DNA from 4 places in the Streptomyces sp. NPDC051136 genome. Region 4 is predicted to be linked to each of the others. Evidence: riboswitches for the same ligand, from Rfam matches in the RefSeq annotation. Region 4 holds a riboswitch; each other region holds the start of a gene.
The links. Region 4 has a riboswitch for cobalamin ahead of ACIBCJ_RS14935 (hypothetical protein). Riboswitches for the same ligand answer to the same signal wherever they lie in the genome.

Region 1 (8,233 bases), on a different contig from region 4:
ATGGTGTAGACCAGTACGGGGAGCTTGGCCCAGACCAATAGGACTGTCAAGGGTGTTCAAACTCCGCCGGTCCGTCCGTGATGGGACCGAGATATGCAGGGACCTTTCATTGCGCAAGCGACAGATCGGGCGGACCGGGACCGGGTGTACCACCGCCCACCCAAGGGCGCGCCGACCGGGCTTCGTACGCGCGTACCAGCGGCGTCCGGCGCACCTATGGACTAGACCAAGGGTGTTCCCCCGGGTATACAGAAGGGATCACGGAGCGTGCGGGGCCATCCCGGCACGAAGCCGTGCCACGATGTGAGCCGTGGCCGACAGGGATAGCGGTCGCTTCGGCACCCGGAGCCGGGAAGGCAGAGCATGAGCACCGACGTCAGCAGTGCGGAGAACGAGGGTGGGGCGACCGTCCGTACCGCGCGCGTGCCCAAGTACTACCGTCTGAAGAAGCATCTGCTCGACATGACCCGGACCCAGACGCCGGGCACGCCGGTCCCGCCCGAGCGCACCCTGGCCGCCGAGTTCGACACCTCGCGCACGACCGTGCGCCAGGCCCTTCAGGAGCTGGTCGTCGAGGGCCGCCTGGAGCGCATCCAGGGCAAGGGCACCTTCGTCGCCAAGCCCAAGGTGTCGCAGGCGCTGCAACTCACGTCGTACACCGAGGACATGCGGGCGCAGGGCCTCGAACCCACCTCGCAGCTGCTGGACATCGGCTACATCACCGCCGACGACCGGCTCGCCGGGCTGCTGGACATCACGGCCGGCGGCCGGGTGCTGCGCATCGAGCGGCTGCGCATGGCCAACGGTGAGCCGATGGCGATCGAGACCACCCACCTCAGCGCGAAGCGCTTCCCGGCGCTGCGCCGCTCCCTGGTGAAGTACACCTCCCTCTACACCGCGCTCGCCGAGGTGTACGACGTCCACCTCGCCGAGGCCGAGGAGACCATCGAGACCTCGCTGGCCACCCCGCGCGAGGCCGGCCTGCTCGGCACGGACGTCGGCCTGCCGATGCTGATGCTCTCCCGGCACTCGCAGGACCGCACCGGTCAGCCGGTGGAATGGGTGCGCTCGGTGTACCGGGGCGACCGCTACAAGTTCGTGGCCCGCCTCAAGCGCCCTCAGGACTAGGGCATACCCGGCATACGCTCCCGCGCGCGAGCGCGAGATTGCAGTTGAGGACCGATATACGGACGAGGTCTTCCGCTGTCTTGACACCGTCACCTACATTTCGTGCGCACTGCACGAGGTGATCAGCGAGGGGACGGAGCCGCGCATGCCAGAAGACACAGAAGCGAGCAGAGAGCCGGTGGTGACGCCGGTGCGCGTCGTCATCGGGCTCTGCCTCGTCGCACCGTTCGTCGCCATGCTGTGGGTCGGTTCGTACGCGAAGTCCGACCCGACGTTCATCGGCATTCCCTTCTTCTACTGGTACCAGATGGCCTGGGTGCTGATCTCCACGGTGCTGACGGTGATCGCGTACCAGCTGTGGCAGCGCGACCAGCGCGGACGCGCCGCCCACTCCGCCGCCGCCTCCACCCCGAAGGGCGGTGAGCCGCGATGAACGACGGCGTGAACGGCGTCGCACTCGCCGTCTTCATCTTCTTCTTCGTCCTCGTCACCGCCATGGGCTTCCTGGCCGCGCGCTGGCGCCGGGCCGAGAACGAGCACAGCCTCGACGAGTGGGGCCTCGGCGGCCGCTCGTTCGGCACCTGGGTCACCTGGTTCCTGCTGGGCGGCGACCTGTACACCGCGTACACCTTCGTGGCCGTCCCGGCGGCGATCTACGCGGCGGGCGCGTCCGGCTTCTTCGCGGTGCCGTACACGATCCTGGTCTACCCGCTGATCTTCACCTTCCTGCCCCGCCTGTGGTCGGTCTCGCACAAGCACGGGTACGTGACGACCTCGGACTTCGTGCGCGGCCGGTTCGGCTCCAAGGGCCTGTCGCTGGCGGTCGCCGTCACCGGCATCCTGGCGACGATGCCGTACATCGCGCTCCAGCTGGTCGGCATCCAGGCCGTCCTGGACGTGATGGGCGTCGGCGGCGGCGAGGACACCAACTGGTTCGTCAAGGACCTGCCGCTGCTGATCGCCTTCGGCGTGCTGGCGGCGTACACCTACTCGTCGGGACTGCGCGCGCCCGCGCTGATCGCGTTCGTGAAGGACACGCTGATCTACATCGTGATCGCGGTGGCGATCATCTACATCCCGATCAAGCTGGGCGGCTTCGACGACATCTTCGCGTCGGCGAGCGACAAGTTCACCGAGGCGGGGGCGGGCGGAGTGGTGCCGGCCGCGGGGGGCCAGTGGACGTATGCGACCCTGGCGCTCGGCTCGGCGCTGGCCCTGTTCATGTACCCGCACTCGATCACCGCCACGCTGTCCTCGCGCAGCCGTGAGGTGATCCGCCGCAACACCACGATCCTGCCGCTGTACTCGCTGATGCTGGGCCTGCTCGCGCTGCTGGGCTTCATGGCGATCGCGGCCGGGGTGAAGGTGAAGAACGGCCAGCTGGCGATCCCGCAGCTGTTCGAGAACATGTTCCCGGACTGGTTCGCGGGCGTGGCCTTCGCGGCCATCGGCATCGGCGCCCTGGTCCCGGCGGCGATCATGTCGATCGCGGCCGCGAACCTCTTCACCCGCAACATCTACAAGGACTTCATCAAGCCGGACGCCACGCCGCAGCAGGAGACCAAGGTCTCCAAGCTGGTGTCGCTCCTGGTGAAGGTGGGCGCGCTGATCTTCGTCCTGGGCATGGACAAGACCGTCGCGATCAACTTCCAGCTGCTGGGCGGCATCTGGATCCTGCAGACCTTCCCGGCCCTGGTCGGCGGCCTGTTCACCCGCTGGTTCCACCGCTGGGCGCTGCTCGGCGGCTGGGCGGTCGGCATGGTCTACGGCACGGTCGCCGCCTACGGCGTGGCCTCGCCGACGCAGAAGCACTTCGGCGGCTCCTCCGACGAGATTCCCGGCATCGGCGAGATCGGCTACATCGGTCTCACCGCCTTCGTGCTGAACGTCGTGGTCACCGTGGTCCTGACCTTCGTCCTGAGGGCCCTCAAGGCGCCCGACGGCGTGGACGAGACCAGCCCGGCCGACTACACGGCGGACGCCGGAGACCCCGGTGTCCAGGTGGAACTGCCGCCGGCCACGGCGGGCAGCTCGCACTGACCCCGGCCGGAGTCCCGGCATCGAGGCGGGCCGTCGGAGAAATCCGGCGGCCCGCCGTCGTACCCGTGGGGCACACTCGGCCGCATGGACTTCGCGATCCGGCCGGCGGCCGACGACGAGTACGACACCCTCGGCGAGATCACGGCGCAGGCCTATCTCCGGGACGGCCTCCTCGACTTCGGTGAGGACGACGCCTACCTCGGTGAGCTGAGGAACGTGGGCAAGCGGGCGGCGGCCGCGCAGGTGCTGGTCGCCGCGGCGGACGGCCAGGTGCTCGGCGGCGTCACCTTCGTGCCCTCGGGCGGCCCCATGGCGGACATCGCGCGGCCCGGCGAGGCCGAGATACGCATGCTCGCCGTCTCCCGCCCGGCACGCGGCCGCGGGGCCGGTGAGGCCCTCGTGCGGGCCTGCGTCGACCGGGCACGGTCCGTCGAGGGGTGCACGGGCGTCGTGCTGTCGACCCAGCGCGCCATGCGCTCCGCCCACCGCCTCTACGAGCGCCTGGGTTTCGTGCGCACGCCCGACCGCGACTGGAACCCGCTTCCCGAGCTGGACGGCTTCACGCTGCTCACCTACCGGCTGACGCTCTGACACCGAACCGGCGCGACGCGCGGGCACGGCAGCCGGACACAACATCTGGGGGTGCTGGCGGAGCCCGGCACTAGATGTATGCTCGTGCTCGCTGTCGCCGCAGGGGAATCCGGTGCGAATCCGGAACTGTCCCGCAACGGTGTACTTGCGTGCATCCGTACGTCTTCGCACGTGCGCGCACGCCTGTCCAGTCCGAGGACCTGCCGACGGTGCGCCCGGCCGAACCGGCCCGGGTGCCATGACGTCCGGGCCTCGTGGAGTGGGCCGGTGGACGCGACGCCGTGCGCGCTCGTGCCGCCCCCTGCCCTCCCCCAGGCCCCGTGCCGAGCGAGGGAGTGCTCCACGTGACCATCGCGCCAGCCGATCCGGCTTCAGCGACCCCGGTGACGGCGACCGGGGAACCCGACGGACCCGGTGCCGCCCTGCTGCGGACCCTGACCGGGCTCACCGCCGACCTCCCCGGCGCCGATCCCGGACGAGTGGCCGCCGCCGCACTGCGCGGCCGGTCCGCCCGCGCCGACGAGGCCGAGCTGCGCGAGCTGGCCACGGAGGCGTCCGCCGGGCTGATCTCCGAGGACCCGGTCTACTCCCGGCTGGCCGCCCGGCTGCTCACCCTCGGCATCCGCGACGAGGCCGCCTCACAGGGAGTCGTCGCCTTCACCGACGCGGTCGCCACCGGGCACCGCGAGGGCCTGATCGCCGACCGCACCGCCGCGTTCGTGCGGCTGCACGGCGACCGCCTGGACGCGCTGGTCGACCCGGACGCCGACGACCGCTTCGGCTACTTCGGGCTGCGCACCGTGTACAGCCGCTACCTGCTGCGCCACCCGATCACCCGCAAGGCCGTCGAGACCCCCCAGCACTTCCTGCTGCGGGTCGCCGCCGGACTCGCCGAGGACGACACCGCCCGGTCGGTCGACGAGGTCGCCGCGCTCTACGGTCTGATGAGCCGCCTGGACTACCTGCCCTCCTCGCCCACCCTCTTCAACTCCGGCACCCGGCACGCCCAGATGTCGTCCTGCTACCTCCTGGACTCCCCCAAGGACGAGCTGGACTCCCTCTACGACCGGCTGCACCAGGTGGCCCGCCTGTCCAAGCACGCCGGCGGCATCGGCATCGCCTACTCCCGCGTCCGTTCCCGCGGTTCGCTGATCCGCGGCACCAACGGGCACTCCAACGGCATCGTCCCGTTCCTGAAGACGCTGGACGCCTCGGTCGCCGCCGTGAACCAGGGCGGCCGGCGCAAGGGTGCCGCGGCGGTCTACCTGGAGACCTGGCACGCGGACGTCGAGGAGTTCCTGGAGCTGCGGGACAACACCGGTGAGGACGCCCGCCGTACGCACAACCTGAACCTCGCGCACTGGATCCCGGACGAGTTCATGCGCCGCGTGGACGCCGACGGGTCCTGGTCGCTGTTCTCCCCCGCCGACGTGCCGGAGCTGACCGACCTGTGGGGCGAGGAGTTCGACGCCGCGTACCGCGGGGCGGAGGAGGCGGGACTCGCCCGCAAGGTGCTGCCCGCCCGTGAGCTGTACGGCCGCATGATGCGCACCCTGGCGCAGACCGGCAACGGCTGGATGACCTTCAAGGACACCGCCAACCGCACGGCCAACCAGACCGCGACCCCCGGCCACGTCGTCCACTCCTCCAACCTCTGCACGGAGATCCTGGAGGTCACGGACGACGGGGAGACGGCGGTCTGCAACCTCGGCTCGGTCAACCTCGGCGCGTTCGTCGACCGGACGGCGGGTGACCTCGACTGGGAGCGCCTGGACGCCACCGTCCGCACCGCCGTGACCTTCCTGGACCGGGTCGTCGACATCAACTTCTACCCGACCGAGCAGGCGGGCCGCTCCAACGCCCGCTGGCGCCCGGTCGGGCTCGGCGCGATGGGCCTGCAGGACGTCTTCTTCCAGCTGCGCCTGCCCTTCGACTCGCCCGAGGCGAAGGCCCTGTCCACCCGCATCGCCGAGCGGATCATGCTCGCCGCGTACGAGACCTCCGCCGACCTCGCCGAGCGCGGTGGCCCCGCCCCGGCCTGGGAGAAGACCCGTACGGCACAGGGCGTGCTGCACCCGGACCACTACGGCGTGGAGCCCGCCTGGCCGGAGCGCTGGGCCGCGCTGCGCGCCCGCATGGCGACGACCGGGCTGCGCAACTCGCTGCTCCTGGCGATCGCGCCGACCGCGACCATCGCCTCCATCGCCGGTGTCTACGAGTGCATCGAGCCGCAGGTGTCCAACCTGTTCAAGCGCGAGACGCTGTCCGGTGAGTTCCTCCAGGTCAACTCCTACCTGGTGGACGACCTCAAGCGGCTCGGCGTGTGGGACGCGCGCACCCGTGAGGCGCTGCGCGAGGCGAACGGATCGGTGCAGGGCTTCTCCTGGATCCCCGAGGACGTGCGCGCGCTGTACCGCACCGCCTGGGAGATCCCGCAGCGCGGCCTGATCGACATGGCCGCCGCCCGCACCCCGTACCTGGACCAGGCGCAGTCCCTCAACCTGTTCCTGGAGACGCCGACCATCGGGAAGCTCTCCTCGATGTACGCGTACGCCTGGAAGCAGGGCCTGAAGACCACGTACTACCTGCGTTCACGCCCGGCGACCCGCATCGCCCGCGCCGCGGCCCGCGCCACCACCGTCCCCGCGCAGGCCGCCCCCGGTCCCGAAGCGGTCGCCTGCTCCCTGGAAAACCCCGAGTCCTGCGAGGCCTGCCAGTAATGACCGCCGAGACCCCCGCGAACCCCGAGAACCGCGTGACGAAGAACCTGCTCGACCCGGGCTTCGAGCTGACCCTGCGCCCGATGCGCTACCCGGACTTCTACGAGCGCTACCGGGACGCCATCAAGAACACCTGGCACGTCGAGGAGGTCGACCTCCACTCGGACGTCGCCGACCTGGCGAAGCTCAGCCCCGAGGAGCAGCACCTGATCGGCCGGCTGGTGGCCTTCTTCGCCACCGGTGACTCGATCGTGGCGAACAACCTGGTGCTGACGCTGTACAAGCACATCAACTCCCCCGAGGCGCGGCTGTACCTGAGCCGCCAGCTCTTCGAGGAGGCCGTCCACGTCCAGTTCTACCTGACCCTGCTGGACACCTACCTGCCCGACCCGGAGGACCGTGCCGCCGCCTTCGCGGCCGTGGAGAACATCCCCTCCATCCGGGAGAAGGCCGAGTTCTGCTTCCGGTGGATGGACTCGGTGGAGTCGATCGACCGCCTGGAGTCCCGGGCCGACCGGCGCCGTTTCCTGCTGAACCTCATCTGCTTCGCCGCGTGCATCGAGGGTCTGTTCTTCTACGGCGCCTTCGCCTACGTCTACTGGTTCCGCAGCCGGGGCCTGCTGCACGGACTGGCCACCGGCACCAACTGGGTGTTCCGGGACGAGACCATGCACATGTCCTTCGCGTTCGACGTCGTCGACACCGTCCGCAAGGAGGAGCCGGAGCTGTTCGACGAGCGGCTCGGGGAGCAGGTCACCGACATGCTGAGGGAGGCCGTCGAGGCCGAGCTGCAGTTCGCGCGCGACCTGTGCGGTGACGGCCTCCCGGGTATGAACACCGACTCGATGCGGCAGTACCTGGAGTGCGTGGCCGACCAGCGTCTGACCCGGCTCGGCTTCGCCCCGGTCTACGGCTCCGAGAACCCCTTCTCCTTCATGGAGCTGCAGGGGGTTCAGGAGTTGACCAACTTCTTCGAGCGGCGCCCCTCGGCGTACCAGGTGGCGGTGGAGGGCACCGTCGACCTGTCCGAGGACTTCTGAGTCTGCTGAGGCTGCTGCTGAGTCTCCTTCCCTCGGCTCCTCCCCTCCCGGGCCTCCCTGATCTGACGGTCGACGCGCTTGTCGCGCACGACGCCGATCACCGAGGGGAGGACCATGAGGACGAGGAGTCCGAAGGTCGCGAGCATTCCGACAAGGCCTTCGATCTGGTTTCCGGTCATGACACCACTGTCGCGCCGGATGCTCCTTACCGGGAGTGGCAGGACTGCCGTAGGGCCTCGATTTCCTGCCACTTCCGAGGCACACTGGCGGCATGCTGCGCAACGTGGCCGCCGTCCTGCTGGACGGCGCGCACCCCTTCGAACTGGGCGTGATCTGCGAGGTCTTCGGCATCGACCGGAGCGACGAGGGCCTGCCTGAGTACGACTTCGCGGTGGTCTCCGCGGAGGGCCCCACGCTGGGCACCCATGTCGGCGGTCTGACCGTGTCCACGCCGTACGGACTCGACCGGCTGGACGAGGCCGACCTGATCGCGGTGCCGGCGGGCAGCGACTTCGTCCGCCGGGAGTACCCGCCCGAGCTGCTGGAGGCCCTGCGCAGGGCGACGGACCGGGGCACGCGCGTGCTGAGCGTGTGCTCCGGCGTCTTCGTGCTGGGCGCCGCCGGCCTGCTGGACGGGCGGCGCTGCGCGGTGCACTGGCACCACGCGGCCGAGCTGCGCCGGCAGTACCCGCGCGCCGAGGTGGCGCCGGACGT
Region 2 (8,233 bases), on a different contig from region 4:
CGCTTGCGCTGCCCGTACGACAGCAGGTGCGTGGGCCGGTCGGCCAGCGCCGCGATGTCCAGCGCGGCCAGCGCCTCCCCGACCCGGGAGCGCACCTCCGCGTCCGGCAGGCCGAGGTTCAGCGGCCCGAAGGACACGTCCTGGCCGACCGAGGCGGCGAAGAGCTGGTCGTCCGGGTCCTGCACCACCAGCTGCACCGTGGTCCGCAGCCGGGTCAGCCCCTTGCGGTCGTACGTCACCGGCTCGCCGCCGAGCGTCAACGACCCCGCCCGCGGCCGCAGTCCGCCGCTGAGCAGCCGCATCAAGGTGGTCTTGCCGCTGCCGTTGCGGCCGAGCAACGCCAGCGCACGTCCCTCGCGCACCGCGAAGTCCAGCCCCGCCAGCACGTCGGGGCCCTCCTCGTACGCGAAGGACGCACCCCGCAGGGCGACCAGGGCCGGTTCCGGTGACAGCGCCGGTCCGCTCACGACAGGGGTCCTTCCAGTACGAGGGTGAGACCGGCCAGCACCGCGAGGAGCGCGACACTCGCCGCCGTGAACGGCACCGAGAGCCGCGCCTCGGGCACCAGCACGCGCAGCGTGCCGTCGTAACCGCGCCCGGCGAGCCCCGACTGGAGCCGAGCCGCCCGGTCGAAGGCCCGCACGAACGCGGTGGCCCCGAGCCCGCCGAGCGAACGCCAGGTCGCCGCCCGGGTGGTGTGCCCCAGCCGCGCGGCCTGCGCCTCGCGGATCCGGCGCACCGAGTCCAGCAGCAGGAAACTCATCCGGTACGTCACCAGCGCCACGTCCACGACCGGCGCCGGCACCCCGGCCCGCACCAGCCGCGGCAACAGGTCGGACATCGGCGTGGTGAACGCGAACAGCAGCACCCCGAGCGAGGCCGCCGAGGTGCGCAGCAGCAGCTCACCCGCGCGCACCGCACCGCCGTCCGCCGCCGACAGGAACCCGTCCGGGCCCCCGACCTGCACCAGCAGTGGCAGCACCCCCGTCACACAGAATCCCAACGGCACCCGGTACGCCCGCCACAGCCGGCGTCCGGGCACACCCGCCGGGCCGAGCAGCACGATCAGCGCCGTCACCAGCACCAGTGCCGCGCCGGGCCACGGCGGCAGCGAGATCGCGAGCACGGTCAGACCGAGCCCGAGCACGGCCTTGTCCACGGGGTGCCGGCGGCGCCAGCGACTGCTGTGCGCCGCCGCGTCGATCGGCAGCACTCAGTCCCCACCGGGGGTGTCCCGCGGAGCCGCCGTCGCCGCCGTCGACGCCCGCTCCTCACCCTGCCGCCGGCCCCGGCGCAGCCCGAAGTAGTACGCCAGCACGCCCGCGCCGAGCGCGGCCTGCAACGCGAACAGCGCCGACTCGATCTCCCCGGAGGGCGGTTCGTACAGCGGGGAGAACCACGGTTCGTAGTCCGGCTCGATCTCGGTGATCGCCGTCTCCGCCTCCGCGTCCGCACCGGCGAACGGCTCCTCCTTGTGGTCGCCCAGCCCCAGCACCAGCGGCAGCACCGCCAGCGCGGCGACGGCGAGCAGCAGCAGGGCGTTGATCTTCGCGTTCCGGCTCATCGGGCCACCGCCTGTTCCTTGTTCCCGCTACCCGCCGGCGCCTTCGTCAGGAGCACGCCCAGCCGGGTCAGTTCACCCTTGCTGGACTGCACCAGCAGTCGCATGACGATCACGGTGAGCAGGCCCTCGCTCACCGCCAGCGGGATCTGCGTGACGGCGAAGATCGAGCCGAACTTGCCGAGCGCGCCCAGGAAACCGCTGCTCGGGTCGGGGAAGGCCAGCGCCAGCTGCACGCTGGTGACGCAGTAGGTGGACAGGTCGGCGACGAACGCCCCGAAGAACACGGTGACCATCAACGGCACATCGAAGCGGCGCAGCAGGCGGTAGACGCCGTAACCGGCCCAGGGGCCGACGATGGCCATCGAGAAGACGTTGGCCCCGAGCGTGGTCAGCCCGCCGTGGGCGAGCAGCAGCGCCTGGAAGAGCAGGGTGATGGTGCCCAGTACCGCCATGATCGGCGGCCGGAACAGGACGGCGCCCAGACCGGTGCCGGTCGGGTGGGAACAACTCCCGGTGACCGAAGGCAGCTTCAGGGCCGACAGGACGAACGTGAAGGCCCCCGAGGCCCCGAGGAGCAGGGTGCTCTCCGGGTGCTCCCTGACCTCACGGGTGAGTGACCGGACTCCGTGGACGACGAACGGCGCGGACGCGACACCCCAGGCGATCGCGTGCGCCGGTGGCAGAAAGCCCTCGGCTATGTGCATGGCTCAGCAGACCCTCTCCAGCACCTCGTGGATGGACGACGCGCCTTGGCCGGTCTCCTGGCTTACGGGTACCACCGCCCGTGCTCCGCCTTCCCGGACCGCAAGCGATCCAGTGGCTGCCCGCGAGGGCCGGAGCCGGACTTCCCGATTCACAGTGGCGAGGGCCGCACCGGCATCACACCGGATTTCCCGTTCACCAAGGCGTGGCGACAGTAGTGCTCACACGGGGCCGGGCACAAGCGGGCCGCACGCCGGGCGGACGCCCCGCCGGGCCGTCGAAGAGGCCCGGGGCCTGCGAAAACGCAAGGCGCCACCGGTCCGACATCCGCCACCGCCCCTCCGCGCCCGACGTGGCGAAGATCTCCGCGCGCCTGTGCCGCGGAGCACCCGGATCGGCGGAACCGGCCCCGCTGATCCGGGGGACCTGACCACCCTGTCCGCATCCGGCCGGTCACCGTGGCGCCTCCGCCGCCTCCTTCGGTGCCCTGCCCGCCTCCGGCCCGGTCCGGCGCACCAGTTGGGCGACGACGAAGGAGACGACCGACGCCATGACGATCAGCGGCGTCTGGTCGTGGGCGTCCCGGCCCATCAGCAGCACCGCCAGGACCGCGCTGGCCAGCGGCAGCCCCGTCACCGCGGCCGCCGCGGCGGAGATGCCGAGGGCGAGGGCCGGGGTCGCGCCGAACCCGGGCAGCCCGGAGCAGGCCAGGGCGGTCGCCGCGCCCAGCAGCACCGACGGGAAGATCGGGCCGCCGCGCAGCGCCCCCAGCGCGATGCCCCAGGCCAGTCCCTTGCACGCGACCAGCGCGACGAGCGCCCCGACGGACCACGCGTGGGGGTGCGCGGCGAGCTGGGCGAGGGCGGCCTGGCCGGACAGCGCCGCCTCGGCCGGGGAGCGGCCCGTGATGAGCGCGTACGCGGCGATGCAGACGCCGACGGCGGTGGCGCACACGACGGTGCGGGTGGCCCTGCGGTGCCGGGTCCAGGTGACGGTGCGATGGCCCAGCCCCCGGGCCAGCGTGACCAGTACGGCGATCAGGGCCGCCGTGGGAAGACCCCACAGGAAGTCGCCCGCGTCCGGACCGGCCTGCGGCGGCAGATCGGGCAGGGCCAACGCGCCGATGTCCAGCCCCGTCCACTGCCCGAAGCCGGTGAAGACCAGCGCGCCCGTCGCGCTGGCCAGCAGACACGGCAGCAGCAGCGTGACCATCTGCGCCCCGGCGAGCCCGGCCCCCTCGATGAGCAGGACCGCCGCCGCGACCGGACCGCCGAGAATGGTGGAGATCGCGGCGGTGGAGCCGGCCGTGGCGAGGATCGCGCTCGCCCGCTGGTCGCCGCCCGCACCTGCCCGCCGCACCGCCAGCAGGGCGAGCCCGCTGCCGACGGCCATGAGCGGAGCCTCCGGACCCAGCACCACGCCGAGCGGCAGCGTGGCCAGCGCGGCGAGCACCGCGCCGGGCAGGGCACGCGGGCCGACCGGCGCACCGCCCAGGCCGTTCACCGGGAGATGGCCGCCGCCGCCCGGCATCCGGGTCACGATCGGCGCCAGGATCAGCCCGGCCAGGAGCAGCGCGGGCAGCGGCCACCACCAGGGCGGCGTGTCGTAACCGGCCGCCTCGGGCAGCGAGGTCCACACCCAGTGCTGCAACTCGTGCTGGAGGCCGACGAAGAAGAAGCAGGCCAGCGCGATGGGCACGCCCAGCAGCACGCACAGCAGCAACAGCCGCCGGTAGCCGGGGCTGAGCAGGGTCTGCCGCAGGGACTGCTCAGCCCGGTCCGCGGCGGCGTTCGCGGGCCCGCTCACCGAACCGGCCCGCGCGGGCCCCGCCGGGAGAGCCCGACCGACCGGGGCAGCCGACCCCGCCGGGACAGCAAGCACCCCCGGGCCAGCAAGCACCCCCGGGCCAGCGGGCCCCGCCGGGACAGTCGGGACAGCGGCCGACTCGTCACATGCCCTCCTTCGTCCGCGCCGCGCTCCGTCGCCGGCCCCGCCGGTCCCGTCGCCGGTCGGTCGCGGGCAGCCGCGGGTGCCGTTCAGTCAACGCGAGTCCGCGAGCCCCCGCATGCGCAGGACCGGCGCGCGGTTCACCCGTTCGGCGTACCCGCGTGGCCGGGGAGCCCGGACGCCCGCAGGCTCGGAACGACCTGTCGGTGCCGTCGGCGCCGGTGGGCAGCTGCCCCGTACGGGGGACACAGAAAGGACTCCGCTCATGAGCCAGCACGCCGAACCCACGCCCGGCCGGCCGTCCCGCGGCGACGCCTCCTGGGCTCAGCGCTCGGGCGACCGCACCAGCGGCTGGGTGACCGGAGGGGTCGTCTTCGCGGGCGTACTGCTGCTGCTGAACGGCGCCCTCGCCGTCCTGCAGGGCATCGCGGCCATCGCCGAGGACGACGTGTACGCCCGTATCGGCACCTACGTCTACGAGATGAGCCTCACCGGCTGGGGGATCGTCCACGTCATCCTGGGCGCCCTCGTGTTCGTCACCGGGTTCGGCCTGCTCAAGGACATGGCCTGGGCGCGGGTGGCGGGTATCGTCCTGGCCTCGCTGAGCCTGGTCGCCCAGTTCCTCTTCCTGCCGTACTCGCCCGTCTGGTCCGTGATCATGATGGCGATCGACGTGTTCGTGATCTGGGCCCTGGCCAGCCGCCAGGAGCACCCGTCCCGGACCTGAACCCTCCCACCCACGACGGCGGTCACCCCGCGCCGGCGGCGGTGACCGCCGTCGTGTCCGGGCTCAACGGCGGCGCAGGTTCCGGACCAGCACCGCCGCCGCCCCCACGGCGCCCGCGGCGGCCGCCGCCGTGCCCGCGAGGGCCAGGGACCGGGCCCGGCGGCCGGGAACCGCGGGACGGGCGCCCGGCGCGGTGCCGTACGCGCTGCCCGGGACCTCGGCGGTCGCGGTGCCCGGCAGGGCCGAGGCCAGCAGCTCCGCGAGGTGGACGCCCTCGTGTCCGCCGCTGTCGAACTCGTGGATCTGCGTACGGCAGCTGAAGCCGTCCGCGAGGACGACGGTCGACTCGTCCTCCTCCCGCAGCCGCGGCAGCAGCACCCGCTCCGCGCACGCCTCGCTGACGTCCAGGTGACCGCGTTCGAAGCCGAAGTTCCCGGCCAGGCCGCAGCAACCGGAGTCGAGCCGCTCCGCGTCCACCCCGGCCCGGCGCAGCAGCTCCCGGTCGGCGTCCCAGCCCAGTACGGCGTGCTGGTGGCAGTGCACCTGGGCCAGCGCCCGCGCGGACCGGCCGGGGACCTGGGGCGGCTCGTAGCCGGGGGAGTGCTCGGTGAGCAGCTCCGACAGCGTCACCGTCCGCTCGGCCAGCCGGCGCACGTCCTGGTCGCCGGGGAACATCTCCCCGGCGTCCGACCGGAACACGGCCGTGCAGCTGGGCTCCAGCGCCACCACCAGGCCGCCCGCCCGCACATGGTCCGCCAGAGCGCGCACGGTCCGGGTGAGGACCTTCTCCGCCGTGCCCAGCTGCCCCGTGGAGATCCAGGTCAGCCCGCAGCACAGCGGCTCGTCCGGCAGTTCCACCCGCCAGCCGGCGTGCTCCAGGAGCCGTACCGCCGCCCGGCCGACGTGCGGGTGGAAGTGGTTGGTGAAGGTGTCCGGCCACAGCAGTACCGGCCCGCGGTGCCCGTCGCCCTCCGGCTCGTGGTCCGCGAACCACTGCTCGAAGGTCCGCTCCGCGAACAGCGGTACCTCCCGGTCCGCCACCCCCGCCAGCAGCACCGCGGCCTTCGACAGCAGCGGGGCGTGGGTGAGGGCGTTGACGACCGGCCCGAGCCGGGCGCGGCCCACGACCCGGGCGAGCGCGGGCAGCCAGCCCATCGACCAGTCCGAGCGCGGCCTGCGCCACGGGCGGCCCTCGTAGTGGTGGGACAGGAACTCCGCCTTGTACGTGGCCATGTCCACGTCCGCCGGACAGTCCTTCTTGCAGCCCTTGCAGGACAGGCACAGATCGAGGGCGTCCTTGACCGCCTCCGAACGCCAGCCGTCCCGGATCGCACCGTCCCCGTGGCCGTCGAGCATCTCGAACAGCAGCCGGGCCCGGCCCCGCGTCGAGTGCTCCTCCTCCCGTGTCACCTGGTACGACGGGCACATCACGGTGCCGTCGCTGGTGTGCTGCCGGCACTTGCCGACACCGACGCAGCGGTTGGCGGCCTGCGAGAACGAACCCCCGTCGTGCGGGAACCGGAAACGCAGGTCGCGGGGCTCGAACGGGGCCCAGTCGCCCCCCAGACGCAGGTTCTCGTCCAGCCGGTACGGCGCGACGACCTTCCCCGGGTTCATCCGGTTGTGCGGGTCGAAGACGGCCTTGAGCCGCCCGAACGCCTCGACGAGCCGGTCGCCGAACATGCGGGCGAGCAGCTCCCCGCGGCTCTGCCCGTCCCCGTGCTCGCCGGAGAGCGAGCCGCCGAACCCGACGACGAGGTCGGCCGCCCGCTCCATGAACCGCCGGTACGTCGCCACGCCGTCCGCGGTGTACAGGTCGAACGGGATGCGGGTGTGCACGCAGCCCTGCCCGAAGTGGCCGTACAGGCTGGGGCCGGTGTCGCTCAGGTAACCGAACTCGTCGAACAGCGCCCGCAGTCGGCGCAGGTAGTCGCCCAGCTTCTCCGGCGAGACCGCCGAGTCCTCCCAGCCCTCGAAGGTGTCGGGCTTGCCCGGGATGTGCGCGGTGGCGCCGAGTCCGGCCTCGCGGACCTGCCACAGGTCCTGCTCGTGCGACGGGTCGTCCATGAACGCGCAGTCGGCGTCGTGTTCGGAGCGGTGCAGCGCCTCCAGCATCCGGTGGGCCCGCCCGTCGGCCTCCTCGGCGGTGTCCCCTCCGAACTGCACCATCAGGTAGGCGTCGCCCTCGGGCATCTCGGCCAGCGCCTTCGTGTTCAGGCGTTTGATCCGCTCGTCGCGCACGAGCCGGGCGTCGACGCCCTCCAGCGCGATCGGTCCGTGCGGCAGGATCTCGGGCACCGCGTCGGCGGCCTTGTCGATGGTGTCGAAGCCCAGCACCACCAGGGTCCGTTCCCGTACCACCGGCACCAGTTCCAGCTCCGCCCGCAGGACGGTGACGAGGGTCGACTCGCTGCCCACCAGCAGCCCGGCCACGTCGAAACCGAACTCCGGCAGCAGCGAGTCCAGGTTGTAACCGGAGACCCGGCGCGGAACGTCCGGGAAGCGGCGGCGGACCTCGTCCCCGTAGGTGTCGCGCAGCGCGCGCAGCCGCCGGTAGACGGCCGCCCGCAGATCGCCCTGCCGCTCGATCTCGGCGTACTCCTCGTCGCTCGTCTCGCCGCACCAGAAACGGGTGCCGTCGTACAGCAGCACTTCCAGGCGGGCGATGTTGTCGACGACCTTGCCGTGGGCCTGCGCGGTCGCGCCGCAGGAGTTGTTGCCGATCATGCCGCCGAGCGTGCAGTTGGCGTGGGTGGCGGGCTCGGGCCCGTAGCGCAGACCGTACGGCGCGAGCTGCCGGTTCAGGTCGTCGAGCACGATCCCGGGCTGCACGACGCAGGTGCGGGCCTCGGTGTCCACCGACTCCACCCGCGTGCAGTACTTCGACCAGTCGAGGACCACACCCGCGTTGGTGCACTGCCCCGCCAGGCTCGTCCCGCCGCCCCGCGACAGCACGGGCGCGCCGAACTCCCGTGCCACGGCCACCGCCTCCGCCCCGGCCTCCGGGGTGCGCGGGACGACCACACCGATCGGGGTCTGCCGGAAGTTCGACGCGTCCGTGGAGTAGGCCGCCCGGCTCCCGGCGTCGAAGCGGATCTCCCCGTCCACCCGCTCACGCAGGGCCGCCCGCAGCGCGGCGGTGTCGACCGGAGGCGGTGCCCCTTCCCGCGTGACGGGCTCGGGCAGATCCAGCGCACCCATGGGCACTCCTCCGTGTGGTGTGTACGTCCGTCGGTACGGCGGCGGGGCCCGCGCGGGGACCGGCGGCCGTCGCTGAGTACCCCGCCGGGCAC
Region 3 (8,233 bases), on a different contig from region 4:
CGACCTGGCTGACGTCCGCGGGCAACGCCGCGAGGTCCGCCTCCGCGCGGATGGTCGCGAAGGACGCGCGGTAGATGGCCGCGCCGTCCTTCTCGTAGTCGTAGGGGGTCACGGTGCTGGTCTCGCTGCTCTCGGTCGTCGTGGTACGGCTCGTACGGCTCATGAGGTGATCGCCGCCAGGGCGGTGGCGAGGTCGGACAGGTCGTGGACCGCGGCGGTGCGGGTCTGCCGCCCGGCGCCGTCGGTCCGCGTGACGCGGTAACCGCCGTCCGGTACGGCGGTCACGTCGACGCGGTCGCCCCGGGGGTGGCCGCACCGCCGCTCGCAGCCGGACCAGTACAGCGGGAGGCGGGCACCGCCCACGGCGCCGAGGGCGCGGGTCGCGTCGGCGCGGACGTCCGCGTGGGACTTGCCGCACCCCGGCCGCCCGATGCACGCGCCGACGCCCGGCCAGGGCGAGGCGGGGTCGGTGACGAGGCCCGCGGCGGCCAGGCGGGAGAGGGCGGCGCTCCGCTCGGACGCGGTCATGTCCGCGGTGGGGACGACGACGCCGCGCCAGGGGGTGAGGCGCAGTTCACCGGGGGCGACCGCGGTCAACTCCCGCCACTGCGGGGCGGTCAGGCGCCCGAGCGGGACATGGACGGACAGAGCGGAGCCGACGATCCCGGGAGGGGGCCCGCCGGTGGCCGCCGGGCTGCCCGGGGGGCGGGTGCCGACGGTGTCTGGCGCGGGGATCGGCTCCCGGGCCCTGTCGGGTCCCGGCGCACGGCTCGGGGCCCGGGTGCCGTCCGTTCCGGCCGGGCCGCTCGGGTCGTGGGTGGTGCCGGTGGCCGCCGTATTGTCCGGCGGCCGGGTGTCGTCGGTCCCCGTCGCGTCGCCCGGGCCCGGGGTGCAGTCGATGCCCGACGCCGCGAGGCGGTGTCGTAGGGCGGAGGTCAACTCGGTGTGCCCCGGCCCCAGGTCGTCGATGCGCCAGACCCGCTCGGCGGACCCCTCGGCGCACTCCAGGAACACCTCGGCCGCCAGCAGCGCCGCCCGCGGAGCGTCGCCCCCGGCGACCCGCAGCGTCTGCGGCGCGGAGCCCAGGCGGATCAGCGCACCGCCGTCGGCCGTGGCGCGCACGGTCACGTCGGCGCCGAGCGGGGCCATGTCACCGCGCCCGTCGTCGAGCGCGAACAGGAATCGCCCCGACAGTCCGCGCGCCGCCCCGCTCGCGCACAGCGCCGCGTCCAGCGCCGACAGCCAGGGCCGCACCTCGCGCACCCCGTTCCCGTCCAGCCCGGACAGCGGCGACGCCACGATGTTGCGCACCCTCTCGTGCCCACGGGACGGCAGGAGCCCGGCCTCCTCCAGCAGACCGGCCAACTCGCCGCCGCACGCGTCGCCGAGTCCGCGCAACTGCACGTTGCCGCGGGAGGTCAGGTGCAGCTCCCCGTCGCCCAGTTGCCGGGCCGCCTCCGCGAGGGCGTGCGCCTGCCGGGCGGTCAGGACACCGCCGGGCACGCGGACCCGGGCCAGGGCGCCGTCGTCGGCGGCGTGCAGCCGCAGCGACCCCGGGCAGGCGTCGCCGCGGTGCCGCGGAACCGGCGCGGCCGACGGGGACGAAAGCGGGGGAGGAGTGGGCACGGCGGCGAGCATACCGACCATCACACCGGCTGTATGCCCTGCCCTCTTGCGCCGCCCCTTACTATGCTGACCAGGTGGATCGTCCGGTCCGCCGCCGCCACGACGGCGACAGGGGAGGAAGCCCGGTGCGAACCCGGCGCGGTCCCGCCACTGTGAATCCGGCCACTAAGAGGCCGGACGAGCCAGGAACTCCCGCCGTCTTTCACCGCCCGGGGCGCGGACCCCGAGGAAGGCCAGACGACGCATGCCGCATTCGTCCGGGGAGCGCGCCGCGCAGCCCCGCATCCTGCTCCTGTCGACGTCCGACACCGACCTGCTCAGCGCCCGCGCGGCCGCCGGTCCGGTGCCCTACCGCTTCGCCAACCCCTCCCGCCTGCCGATCGAGGACCTGCCCGGCCTCCTCGACGGCGTGGGCCTGGTCGTCGTCCGCCTCCTCGGCGGAGTGCGCGCCTGGGAGGAGGGCCTGGACCTGCTGCTCGCCGACGGCCGCCCGGTCGTCGTCCTCACCGGTGAACAGGCGCCCGACGCCCAGCTGATGGCAGCCTCCACCGTGCCCGTCGGCATCGCCGCCGAGGCGCACGCGTACCTCGCCCACGGCGGACCGGCCAACCTGGAGCAGCTCGCCCGCTTCCTGTCCGACACCGTCCTGCTCACCGGCCACGGTTTCGACGCCCCCGCGCCCGCGCCCACCTGGGGTCCGCTGGAGCGCGAACCGGCCCGCGGCGAGGGCCCGGCCGTGGCCGTGCTCTACTACCGCGCCCACCACATGAGCGGCAACACCGCCTTCGTGCACGCCCTGTGCGACGCCGTGGAGGCCGCCGGCGGCCGCCCCCTGCCCCTCTACGTCGCCTCCCTGCGCGCCCCCGAGCCCGAGCTGATCGCCGAGCTGCGCGCCGCGGACGCGATCGTCACCACCGTCCTCGCGGCGGGCGGCACCAAGCCCGCCGAAGCCTCCGCGGGCGGCGACGACGAGTCCTGGGACGCGGGCGCGCTCACCGCGCTGGACGTGCCCATCCTCCAGGCCCTGTGCCTGACCGGGTCGCGCACCGCCTGGGAGGAGAACGACGAGGGGGTGTCGCCCCTGGACGCGGCCAGCCAGATCGCCGTGCCGGAGTTCGACGGCCGCCTGATCACCGTCCCGTTCTCCTTCAAGGAGATCGACGCCGACGGCCTCCCGGCGTACGTCGCCGACCCCGAACGCGCCGCCCGCGTCGCCGGCATCGCCGTACGCCACGCCCGTCTGCGGCACATCCCGGCCGCCGGCAAGCGCCTGGCCCTCGTGCTCTCCGCCTACCCGACCAAGCACTCCCGCATCGGCAACGCGGTCGGCCTCGACACCCCCGCCAGCGCCGTCGCCCTGCTGCGCAGGCTGCGCGAGGAGGGGTACGACTTCGGCACCGGCGAGGTCCCCGGCCTGGTCTCCGGCGACGGCGACGAGCTGATCCGCGCGCTGATCGAGGCGGGCGGCCACGACCAGGACTGGCTGACCGAGGAGCAGCTCGCCCGCAACCCGGTGCGCGTCCCGGCCGCCGACTACCGGCGCTGGTACGCGACCCTCCCCGAGGAGCTGCGCACCTCCGTCGAGCAGCACTGGGGCCCGCCGCCGGGCGAGATGTTCGTCGACCGCAGCCGCAACCCCGAGGGCGACATCGTGCTGGCCGCCCTGCGCCACGGCAACCTGCTGATCCTCATCCAGCCCCCGCGCGGCTTCGGCGAGAACCCCATCGCCATCTACCACGACCCGGACCTGCCGCCCTCCCACCACTACCTCGCCGCCTACCGCTGGATCGCCGCGAGCACCGAGGACGGCGGCTTCGGCGCGGACGCCATGATCCACCTGGGCAAGCACGGCAACCTGGAGTGGCTGCCCGGCAAGAACGCCGGCCTGTCCGCCGCCTGCGGCCCCGACGCCGCCCTCGGCGACCTCCCGCTGATCTACCCGTTCCTCGTCAACGACCCCGGCGAGGGCACCCAGGCCAAGCGCCGCGTCCACGCCACGCTCATCGACCACCTCGTCCCGCCGATGGCCCGCGCCGACTCCTACGGCGACATCGCCCGCCTGGAACAACTCCTCGACGAGTACGCCCAGATCGCGGCCATGGACCCGGCCAAGCTCCCGGCGATCCGCGCCCAGATCTGGACCCTCATCCAGGCCGCGAAGCTCGACCACGACCTCGGCCTCGACGACCGGCCCGACGACGAGGGCTTCGACGACATGATCCTCCATGTCGACGGCTGGCTCTGCGAGGTCAAGGACGCCCAGATCCGCGACGGCCTGCACGTCCTCGGCACCCCGCCCGCCGGCGCCGACCGCGTCAACCTCGTGCTCGCCATCCTGCGCGCCCGCCAGATATGGGGCGGCGCCACCGCCCTGCCCGGTCTGCGCGAGGCCCTGGGCCTGGACGAGTCCGCCGCCACCCGCACCACGGCCGACGCCGCCGAGGAACGGGCCCGCGCGCTCGTCCAGGCGATGGAGGACGCGGACTGGGACCCGGCCGCCGTACCCACCGGGCACGGCGAACAGGTCGCCGCGATCCTGGAGTTCGCGGCCCGCGAGGTCGTCCCGCGGCTCGCCGCCACCACCGCCGAGATCGACCACGCCGTGCACGCCCTGAACGGCGGCTTCGTCCCCGCCGGGCCCTCCGGGTCGCCGCTGCGCGGCCTGGTCAACGTCCTGCCGACCGGCCGCAACTTCTACTCGGTCGACCCCAAGGCCGTCCCCTCCCGGCTGGCCTGGGAGACCGGGCAGGCCCTCGCCGACAGCCTCCTGGAGCGGTACCGCACCGACCACGGCGACTGGCCGACCTCCGTCGGCCTCTCCCTGTGGGGCACCAGCGCCATGCGCACCGCGGGCGACGACGTCGCCGAGGCCCTCGCCCTGCTCGGCGTCCGCCCGGTCTGGGACGACGCCTCCCGCCGCGTCACCGGCCTCGAACCCGTCCCGTACGAGGAGCTGGGCCGCCCCCGCATCGACGTCACCCTGCGCATCTCGGGTTTCTTCCGGGACGCCTTCCCGCACACCGTCGGCCTGCTCGACGACGCCGTACGGCTCGCCGCGTCCCTGGAGGAGCCCGCCGAGGTCAACCGCGTCCGCGCCCACGTCCAGGCCGACCTCGCCGAGCACGGTGACGAACGCCGGGCCACCACCCGCATCTTCGGCTCCCGTCCCGGCACCTACGGCGCCGGACTGCTCCAGCTCATCGACTCCCGCGACTGGCGCACCGACGCCGACCTCGCCGAGGTCTACACCGTCTGGGGCGGCTACGCCTACGGCCGCGACCTCGACGGCCGCCCGGCCCGCGACGAGATGGAGACGGCGTACCGGCGCATCGCGGTGGCCGCGAAGAACACCGACACCCGCGAACACGACATCGCCGACTCGGACGACTACTTCCAGTACCACGGCGGCATGGTGGCCGCCGTCCGCGCCCTGCGCGGCACCGCCCCCGAGGCGTACATCGGCGACTCCACCCGGCCCGAGACCGTCCGCACGCGCACGCTGGTCGAGGAGACCTCCCGCGTCTTCCGTGCCCGCGTGGTCAACCCCAAGTGGATCGAGGCGATGCGCCGCCACGGCTACAAGGGCGCCTTCGAACTCGCCGCGACCGTCGACTACCTCTTCGGCTACGACGCCACCACGGGTGTCATGGCCGACTGGATGTACGACAAGCTCACCGAGACCTACGTCCTGGACCCGGCCAACCGCGAGTTCCTCCAGCAGGCCAACCCCTGGGCCCTGCACGGCATCGCCGAGCGGCTGCTGGAGGCGGAGTCGCGTGGCATGTGGGAGAAGCCCGACCCGGAGGTCCTGGCCGCGCTGCGCCAGGCGTACCTGGAGACCGAGGGCGACCTGGAGGGCGAGGACTGAGCACGGCCGGCCCGCGACGGACCCGTGCCGCCCGCCCGCCGGGCGACACGGGTCCTAGGACCAATGCCTGATCTTCCGCTCCGGCATCTGCTGTTAGCGTGCACTTGCACATTATTGGCAATAACGTCGGAGGATGTTGGACATGGCGGTGTACACGCTCCCTGAGCTTCCCTACGACTACGCGGAGCTCGAACCGGTCATCAACCCGCAGATCATCGAGCTGCACCACGACAAGCACCACGCCGCGTACGTGAAGGGCGCCAACGACACGCTGGAGCAGCTCGCCGAGGCGCGGGACAAGGAGCAGTGGGGCTCCATCAACGGCCTGGAGAAGAACCTGGCCTTCCACCTCTCCGGTCACATCCTGCACTCGATCTACTGGCACAACATGACCGGCGACGGCGGCGGCGAGCCCCTGGCGGCCGACGGCGTGGGCGACCTGGCCGACGCGATCACCGAGTCCTTCGGCTCCTTCGCCGGCTTCAAGACGCAGCTGACCAAGGCCGCCGCGACCACCCAGGGTTCGGGCTGGGGCGTGCTGGCCTACGAGCCCCTGAGCGGCCGCCTGATCGTCGAGCAGGTCTACGACCACCAGGGCAACGTCGGCCAGGGCTCCACCCCGATCCTGGTCTTCGACGCCTGGGAGCACGCGTTCTACCTGCAGTACAAGAACCAGAAGGTCGACTTCATCGACGCCATGTGGGCCGTCGTCAACTGGCAGGACGTCGCCAAGCGCTACGAGGCCGCCAAGTCCCGCACCAACGCCCTGCTGCTGGCCCCCTGAACCACCTGAGACGTCCTGCCTCGTGATCGTCTTCTCACCCTTCACCGGGCAGGCGGCACCACGGAAGGCCCCCGGGGGACTCGCGCCCCCGGGGGCCTTCCGCCGTTCGTCCGCCCCCGGGAGCGGAACCGGGCGGCGGGCCCCCCGCACGGGGACAGTGGCACTCAGGCCGCCATCAGCGCCGCGAGGGCGCGGTCCATCGCGGCGCCGAACTCCTCCGGCGCCAGCGGCAGACGGGACTTGACGTCCCGGCTCCACCGGTCGGCGAGGACCTCGGCGGAGCCCGCCTCGACGCCATCGAGCGCCGCGTCGGCGAGGTCGCGCGGAGCGATCTTGGCCACGGGCCAGCCCGCGGCCATGTCGGTGTCGGCCAGGCCGAGGTGCACCGCCGTCACGAGCGTGCCCTGCTCGGCCAGTTCCAGGCGCACGCCGTTGGTCATGGCCCAGGCGGCGGCCTTGGTCAGGTGGTAGGCGCCGGCGCCCTTGCCCGCGAACCAGGACATGGCGGAGAGGACGTTGACGATCGCGCCCCCGCCGTTCCCGGCCAGCGCCGGCGCGAACTCCCGGATCATCGCCAGGTGGCCGAACATGTTGGTCTCCACCTCGCGCCGTACCGCGTCCAGCGAGCCGGTCACCAGGTCGGTCCCCGTGCTGATGCCCGCGTTGTTGACGAGCAGCGTGACGTCCGTGGCGGCCTCGGCGGCGGCTCTCACGGATGCGGGATCGGTGATGTCGAGGGGCAGCACCTCGACGCCGGGCAGGTCCACGGTCTCGGGCCGGCGGGCCGTCGCGTAGACCTTGCGGGCGCCCCGCTCGAGCAGGCGCTGGGCGAACGCGCGGCCCAGGCCGCGGTTGGCCCCGGTGACGAGGGCGACGGAGTTGTCGATGTCCATGGCCGGTACGCTAAAACCTGACGTTGACGTCAGAGGCAAGTGCTGATCGCCAGGGCCGGGGTGAGAGGAGTCACGTGACTGTCGCAGGGGCCGCGGCCGAGCGGATGATCCGCATCGGCGAGGTGGCACGAGGAGCCGGCGTCTCCGTGCGCGCCGTGCGCTACTACGAGCAGCAGGGGCTGCTCGTCGCGGAGCGCAGCCCGTCCGGCCAGCGCCTGTACCGGCAGAACGCCATCGCCATGGTCCGCTTCTTCCAGCAGATGTTCGCCGCCGGCCTCACCAGCCGAAGGATCAGCGAACTCATGCCGTGCTGGGACTCCGGGCACACCGACGCCGGGCAACGAGCCATGCTGCGAGCCGAACGCGAGCGCATCCGGGCCAGGATCGACGACCTCCAGACCACCCTGGACCACCTCGACGAGGTCATCGCGATCACGGACACGCACCCCTAGACACCGCCGGCCGACGCGACGGCACCCGAAAGCCCCGCCCGCGCCATGGGACTCCGGCTCAGGGCCACACCAGGCAGTACGGCTGATGCCCCGCCTCGTGCAGCCGGTGGCTGAAGTCCTGCCACTCGTGCAGCAGCTGGTACACGTTGAACGCGTCGCGCGGGCCGCCCCGGTCCGGGACCGTGGACCAGATGAAGGCCGCCGCGCCGACCGCCTCCTCGCCGATGCCGCGCAGGGGGTCGACGACGGTCATCGGGAGCTTCACGACCGCGTAGTCGGGGTGCAGGACGACCAGCTCCAGCGGGGGCACCTTGTGCAGGGGGACGCCCTCGATGCCGGTGAGGACCATGGCGGCCATCGTCTCCGGCTTGATCTTGGTGAACATGCCGTTCATCCCGAGCTCGTCGCCGCCCAGTTCCTCGGGGCGCATCGAGATCGGGACGCGGGCCGCGGTCGCGCCGTCGGGCGCGCCGAAGTACTTGTAGGTCACCCCCACCCGACCACCATTCCTGCTCCCCGCCCCCAGCCGGTCGGCCCGCCGGTCGAGCCGCTCGGACTCACCCGGGGTGCCGTGTGCCTGACGTGCTTCGGACGCTTCCTCCGCCTCGCG
Region 4 (6,253 bases):
GCTCGGCCCAGTCCACCTTCGTCTCGTAGCGGACGAGTTCGGCGGCGAACATCAACGCGTGCGCGAACATGAGCGCCATCGTGGTCAGGCTCGTGGTGCGGTGCCAGCGCTCCAGTACCTGCCGGGAGACCGGCAGCCGGGCGGGGCGCGGCCCCGACAGCAGCAGGCCCAGCATGACCGTGCCCCAGGCCCACAGCAGCCCCGACCAGCCGAAGGCCTGGCTGAGCAGGTACATCCAGTAGGTGCCGGCATCGTCCATGAACGGCATGACCGCGACGGTGTCCGAAGCACCCGACTCCATGCGGGACCAAAGGAGGGCGAACACCAGCCCCGTGACCACCACCGCCGCGGTGGCGTCGGGCACTGCGGCACGCAGATCACCGCGCAGCGCGACGCGGTCCCCGGGAGGCCGCCGGCCTCCGGTGGCGGCCGCCGCCCCGCCCTCGTCCGGCCTCGTGTCCGACGTCATCGGGCGCCTCCCCAGGCACGGGCCACCGCCGCAGCGGTGCGCATGTGTCGTGAGGCAACAAGTCTGGCCGATGGGGCGGCGATCCCCGGAGGCACGATCCGGCCAGACCGACCACGACGACCGAACGGGGACACACCTGGTTTCCGCCTCCCCTCCACTTTCAGGACAACCGTTGAATCCCATCTGTCGCAGGAATACGAGCGCCCTTACGCTGATGGACGCAGTCGGTTCGCGCCTCCCCTCCGCCCGGATGCCGGCGGCGCGACGCAAGAGGGAACCCGGTGCGAATCCGGGGCTGTCCCGCAGCGGTGAGTGGGAACGAAAGCCGTCGATGTTCACTGGGTCCGCGTCAGGACCGGGGAAGAGACGGCCGGTAGGGGTCCGCCCTTTCGGCGGACGAGCCCGCGAGTCCGAAGACCTGCCACTGCGCCCGCGCTCCGCGCGGGTCGTGCACGTGACCTCGTGGACTGGGTCGGTGGTATGGGCGGTCGTACGTCGTGCGTGTGGCCGCGCCTCCTTCCCTGTCGCTGTCCAAGGCCAGGTACGGAGGATGCTGTGCGGAACCCAGCCGCTTCGCGTCGGCATGTCCGACCCCGGGCCGAGGTGTCGTCCGACGGCTCCGGGCGGCCGGCCCTCGGACCCGTAGCGGGTGTCCCCCGGGAACGGGACCAGTCCCGCGTCACGGTCTCCGGCGTCTGTCACGGCACTCTGGGTGAGCTGTACCAGGGCCCGTTGCGAGCGGGCACCGCACCTGAGATCGCGGTGGTGTCCTTTCCCGTGGACCGACATTCCTGGGTGTACTTCACACCGAGGAAGGCCACCGGCCCGCCGCGTCCGACGGCCCTGGGTGCGAAGTCGGCGACAGCGGCCCGCCTCTTCCTCGACCACTACGGCCTCGCCTTCCCCCCGGGCGACTGGCGCACCCACTCCGAACTGCCGGTAGGGGTGGGGATGGCCAGCTCCACGGCGGACATCGTGGCGACACTGCGCTGCCTGTTCCGCGTCTTCTCGCTGCCGTACGACATGGACGTGGTCCTCGGCATCCTGTCGGACATCGAGCGCGCCGACAGTGTCTTCCTCGACGAGTTCGCCCTGTATCTCAGCGGCCGGCACCAAGTGGTGCGGCGACTGGGCCGGGACGTCGGCTTCCACACCGCCTACGTCATGGAACCCGGCACGGTGGACACCGCCGCCGTCACTCCCCTGCTGCTGGACCACTACCGGCGCCGCGACGAGGAGTACCAGCGGTGTCTGACCGATCTGCTGAAGGGCTTCGACTCGGGCGACCCGGCCGCCGTCGCCCGTGCCGCCACGTGCAGCGCCGCGTTGTCCCAGGAGGTGTTGCCCAAGGCGACTTTCGGCAGTCTGCAAGCCCATCGTGAGCGATTCGGCGCCGACGGCGTCTTCGTCGCCCACACCGGCTGCCTGGTCGGCTACCTCTTCGTCTCCCGCCCAGGCGCCCACGTCAAGTCCGAACTCTCCGCGTTCTTCCAGTCGCTCGGCCACCAGTGCACCTTCGCCCAAGGAGGCTACGGGTGATCCACCCCCACATCGCCGACGCCCTCAAAGCCCCGGACCTCGTCCGGCTCACCGACGGCCTGGTCCTGCTGCGGTTCGAGTCGATGAAGATCTACTCGGCCCTCGCCGCCGTCCGTCATCTGCTGGAGCGGGGCACCGTCCGTCCGGGACAGACCCTGATCGACAGTTCCAGCGGCATCTACGCCTACGCGCTCGCTCTTGCCTGTCACCGGTACGGCATGCGCTGTCACATCGTCGCGTCCACCACCGTCGACGCCACCACCCTGGCCCAACTGGAGATCCTCGGCTGCACCGTGGAACAGGTCAGACCGTCGCGGAACCTGAAACTGGACCAGGAACTGAGGGTGCGACGGGTGCGCGAGATACTCGCCGAGCGCCCCGGTCACCACTGGATGCGCCAGTACCACGACGACATCCACTACCTCGGCTACCAAGAGATCGCCGACCGCATCGCGGCACAGTTCCCGCACGCCTCGCTGACCGTCGTCGGCGGTGTGGGGTCCGGAGCCTCGACCGGCGGCATCGTGGAACGCCTGCGCGTCACGGACCCCTCGGTGCGTCTGGTCGGCGTCCAGCCCTTCGGCAGCGTCACCTTCGGCAGCCAGGACCATCACGATCCCGAAGCGATCATCGCCGGTATCGGCTCGTCCATCGTCTTCGACAACGTCCGCCACCACCTCTACGACACCGTGCACTGGCTGGACTTCACGCACGCCATGTCCGGCGCCGTCGCCCTGCTGCGCGAACACGCGGTCTTCGCCGGGCTGTCCACCGGGGCCGGCTATCTGACGGCGACGTACGAGGCCCGCCGCCACCCCGACCGACTGCACCTCGTGCTGGGCGCCGACACCGGACACCGGTACGTGGAGCGGGTGTTCGCCCGGCACACCGAGGCCCTGGACCCGGCCGCGCTGAAGCCCGTTGAGGTCCGCGGTCCCGAGGAGATGACCATGCCCTGGTCGAGGGCGACGTGGCAGCGCACTCCCCGCCAGGCGAAGTGGAAGGAGAGTGCCGCATGACCGTGGCCTGCCTGGAGTCACTGACCTTCGGCCTCGGCCGTCTGGTCCGCGCCGCCGACCGGCTCGGCGAGCGCCTGCTGCTCCTCACCCGGGACCCCGCGTACTACGCCTACGAACTGGACCGGCTGCCCACCGACGCCCTGGACGTCGTCGTGACCGACACCTTCGACGTGGAGCGGGTCGACTCGCTGCTCCGGCGCACCCCGGAACTGCGCGGCCTGATCAGTTCCACCGACACCTGGACACTGGCCGGCGCCGAGCTCACCGATCGCCTCGGCCTGCCCGGCCTCGACCCGGCCGTGCTGCGGATGACCCGGGACAAGGCCGCCGTACGCAACAGGCTGCACGAGGCGGGACTCACCCGCGCCCGGGCCGTCGAATGCGCCGTCCCGGACGGCGAGGCACGCGGGCTCCTGCTCAAGGAGGCGGGGGTGCCGCTCATACTCAAGGACACGGCCGGCACCGGGAGTCAGAACGTGTGGCTGGTCCGTGACGAGGGCGAACTCGACGCGGCGCTGGAAGAGTCGTCCGGTCGGGACCTGAAGGGGCGGCTGTTCGCCGAACCCTATCTCAGCGGGCCGGTGTACAGCGCCGAGACGCTCACCTGGGACGGTCGCACCAGGCTGCTGGGCGTCTCCAGCCGGCTCATGTCACCTGAGCCGCACTTCCGGGAGGAGATCACCGCCTTCCCCGTGGCGTTCCCGAGCCCGCAACGGACATCACTCGAGTCCTGGCTCGATCGGGTACTCGCCGCCGTCGACTACACCGACCGGTTCGCACATGTGGAGTTCGTGCTGACCGCCGACGGCCCGGAGGTGGTGGAGGTCAATCCCCGCATCGGAGGCGCCCTGGTCGGCGAGGGCATGTGCCGGGCCCTCGGCGTCAACGTGTACGAGGCGGTGATCGAGGCCGCACTCGGCCGCCGCCCCCGTCTCATGGACGCGGAACTTCCCGGCGGTCCGGCCGTCGCCTTCGTTCTCGGCTACCCGGCCGCCCCCGGCGTGTTCACCGGCGTCGCCGGGCTCGACCGGCTGACCGACATGCCGGGAGCCCCCACCTGGTATCCGGCCAAGCAGCCCGGCGACCTCATCGAGCACCTGAGCGACAGCCGCGGATACGCGGGCCTCGTGTACGCCGAGGCGGAGACCGCCGAACTCGCCACCCACCGCGCGGTGGCCGCTGCCAACGCCTTGCGTGTCCTCACCGAACCGGCCGGCCGGGAGGCGCCCGGTGGGTGAACGCACCCCCGGGGAACCGGGCCTGCGGGCCTCGCTGTTCCCGCTCACCGGCCCGCTGCGGTTCCTCCTGCTCAGCTCGTTCCTCATCCCGCTCGGCAGTTTCATGGTCCTGCCGTTCATGTCGGTGTTCCTGCACGAGCGGCTCGGGATGGGTCTCGGCACGGTCGGCGTCGTCCTGGCCGTGGCATCGCTCGTGCAGTTCTCGGGCGGCATCGTCGGCGGAGCCCTCGCGGACCGGATCGGGCTGCGCCGCACCATGCTGTGGGCACTGGTCGTACGCTCCGCCGGTTTCACCGGGCTCCTGCTGGCCCTGCGCTGGCCGCCCCTCGCGGTCGGCGCACTGGTCCTGACGTGCTGCGGTGCCGCGCTCTACCTGCCCGCCAACAAGGCGTACCTGGTGCACGGCGTCGACGACGAGCGCCGCCCGGCGTTCCTGTCGGCGGGCAACGCGGCGCTCAACGCCGGGATGGCGGTCGGCCCGCTCATCGCCGGGCCGTTCGTCCTGTCCTCGCCCGGCTGGCTGTTCGCAGCCGTCACGACGCTGTTCCTCGCGGTCACGGCGGGACACGCACGGCTGCCGCAGACCCACGGGACGCACGCCGCCGAATCGACGGAAACGGCCCGCCCGGGACTACTCGCCGGCGTGGCACTCCTGCCGTTCGCCGCCAACGCGCTGGCCTTCTACCTCTACTTCCACTTCCAGCACTTCCTGGCGGTGTACGCCGTCGAGCGCGCCTCCAGCGGCTTCTACAGTCTGGTGCTGCTGCTCTGTTTCACGCTGGTCATCGTCGTACAGCCGCTCGCCTCCGGCCTGATCCGGCGCATGCCGTACGCCCTCGCCCTCGCGGTCGGATTCACGGGCCTGGCAGCGGGCCTGGCCGTGCTGGCGGCCGGCACCCGGACGGCGCTGCTGGCGGGCGGCGCGCTGATCACCCTCGGCGACATCGTGCTGTTCCTCAAGAACGACCTGGAGGCACTGCTCCGCAGCCCCCGCTCGGACGCCGTGGTCTTCGGTCAGCAGCGACTGGCCGCGGGCCTGGGCGCCTGCGCGAGCGGCGTGCTGGGCGGCCAGGTGTACAGCCTCGGTGAACGGGCCGGCCACACCGGCTGGTTCTGGCTGCTGGCAGCAGCCCAGTGCCTGCTGCTTCCCCCTCTGCTGCTCACGCTGCGCCGTCGCACGGCGCGGCGCCCTGTCCCCGACGGCGACCACGAAGGAGCACTGACGCGCGATGACACGGACGGGCGGATTCCAGGACGATGACTTCTGGACCGAGTTCCACGACTTCCTCTTCTCCGAGCAGCGCCACGAGCAGGCCGAGGAACTCCTCGACACCTCTCCCCTGCTCGCCCTGACCGAGAGGTCACGCGTGCTGGACCTGTGCTGCGGGCCGGGCGTCTTCACCGTGCCCCTCGCCCGCCGCGGTCACCGCGTGACCGGAGTGGACCTGAGCCCGGCCATGCTGGACCGGGCACGCAAGCGCTCGGCCGACGCCGGTGCCGACGTGACGTACGTCCGGGCCGACGCACGCGAGTACGAAGCGCCGGGCGGCTTCGACGTCGTCCTCAACATGTTCACCTCCTTCGGATACTTCGAGGACCCCGCCGACAACGCGCGCGTGCTGCGCACCATGCACAGCTGCCTGGCCCCCGGCGGCACACTCATTCTCGATCTCGCCGGGAAGGAGCTGCTGGCCCGCAGGGTCACCCCGCCCAAGGTGGTGCGGCGGGGCGAGGACCTGATGGTGCAGACCGACTCCGTGCTGGACGACTGGGCACGGCTGCGCAGCGAGTGGGTACTGGTCCGGGGCGAGCGGGTGACGCGGGCCACCTTGACGTGGTTCGTGTACAGCGCGGTGGAGCTGCGGCGGATGGCCGAGGAGGCGGGGTTCGGCCGCGTGGAGGTCTTCGGCGGGTTCGACGGACGCCCGTACGACGAGAACGCCGAGCGGCTCGTCCTGCGGGCGGTCCACGAGGCGTGAGGAAGGCGG

Region 1: another riboswitch for cobalamin. It lies ahead of ACIBCJ_RS18895 (ribonucleoside-diphosphate reductase subunit alpha); the one in region 4 lies ahead of ACIBCJ_RS14935 (hypothetical protein).
Region 2: another riboswitch for cobalamin. It lies ahead of ACIBCJ_RS24180 (energy-coupling factor ABC transporter permease); the one in region 4 lies ahead of ACIBCJ_RS14935 (hypothetical protein).
Region 3: another riboswitch for cobalamin. It lies ahead of cobN (cobaltochelatase subunit CobN); the one in region 4 lies ahead of ACIBCJ_RS14935 (hypothetical protein).

What each region holds. Positions count from the first base shown of each region.
Region 1 covers NZ_JBITFE010000006.1:211,085-219,317, forward strand. Annotated here, with positions in the region: gene ACIBCJ_RS18875 (GntR family transcriptional regulator) at 364-1,128, shown strand; gene ACIBCJ_RS18880 (DUF3311 domain-containing protein) at 1,274-1,561, shown strand; gene mctP (monocarboxylate uptake permease MctP) at 1,558-3,168, shown strand; gene ACIBCJ_RS18890 (GNAT family N-acetyltransferase) at 3,253-3,759, shown strand; cobalamin riboswitch at 3,821-3,982, shown strand; gene ACIBCJ_RS18895 (ribonucleoside-diphosphate reductase subunit alpha) at 4,104-6,479, shown strand; gene ACIBCJ_RS18900 (ribonucleotide-diphosphate reductase subunit beta) at 6,479-7,519, shown strand; gene ACIBCJ_RS18905 (helix-turn-helix domain-containing protein) at 7,791-8,233, shown strand, end outside.
Region 2 covers NZ_JBITFE010000008.1:285,852-294,084, reverse strand. Annotated here, with positions in the region: gene ACIBCJ_RS24195 (ATP-binding cassette domain-containing protein) at 1-467, opposite strand, end outside; gene cbiQ (cobalt ECF transporter T component CbiQ) at 464-1,213, opposite strand; gene ACIBCJ_RS24185 (energy-coupling factor ABC transporter substrate-binding protein) at 1,214-1,564, opposite strand; gene ACIBCJ_RS24180 (energy-coupling factor ABC transporter permease) at 1,561-2,268, opposite strand; cobalamin riboswitch at 2,298-2,484, opposite strand; gene ACIBCJ_RS24175 (chloride channel protein) at 2,720-4,072, opposite strand; gene ACIBCJ_RS24170 (hypothetical protein) at 4,479-4,940, shown strand; gene ACIBCJ_RS24165 (FAD-binding and (Fe-S)-binding domain-containing protein) at 5,004-8,141, opposite strand.
Region 3 covers NZ_JBITFE010000009.1:63,642-71,874, forward strand. Annotated here, with positions in the region: gene ACIBCJ_RS25225 (precorrin-8X methylmutase) at 1-163, opposite strand, end outside; gene ACIBCJ_RS25230 (cobalamin biosynthesis protein CobG) at 160-1,638, opposite strand; cobalamin riboswitch at 1,694-1,841, shown strand; gene cobN (cobaltochelatase subunit CobN) at 1,871-5,494, shown strand; gene ACIBCJ_RS25240 (superoxide dismutase) at 5,637-6,278, shown strand; gene ACIBCJ_RS25245 (SDR family oxidoreductase) at 6,443-7,171, opposite strand; gene ACIBCJ_RS25250 (MerR family transcriptional regulator) at 7,246-7,623, shown strand; gene ACIBCJ_RS25255 (hypothetical protein) at 7,682-8,233, opposite strand, start outside.
Region 4 covers NZ_JBITFE010000004.1:547,620-553,872, forward strand. Annotated here, with positions in the region: gene ACIBCJ_RS14930 (ferric reductase-like transmembrane domain-containing protein) at 1-469, opposite strand, end outside; cobalamin riboswitch at 738-889, shown strand; gene ACIBCJ_RS14935 (hypothetical protein) at 1,247-2,008, shown strand; gene ACIBCJ_RS14940 (cysteine synthase family protein) at 2,005-3,027, shown strand; gene ACIBCJ_RS14945 (ATP-grasp domain-containing protein) at 3,024-4,265, shown strand; gene ACIBCJ_RS14950 (MFS transporter) at 4,258-5,526, shown strand; gene ACIBCJ_RS14955 (class I SAM-dependent methyltransferase) at 5,495-6,244, shown strand.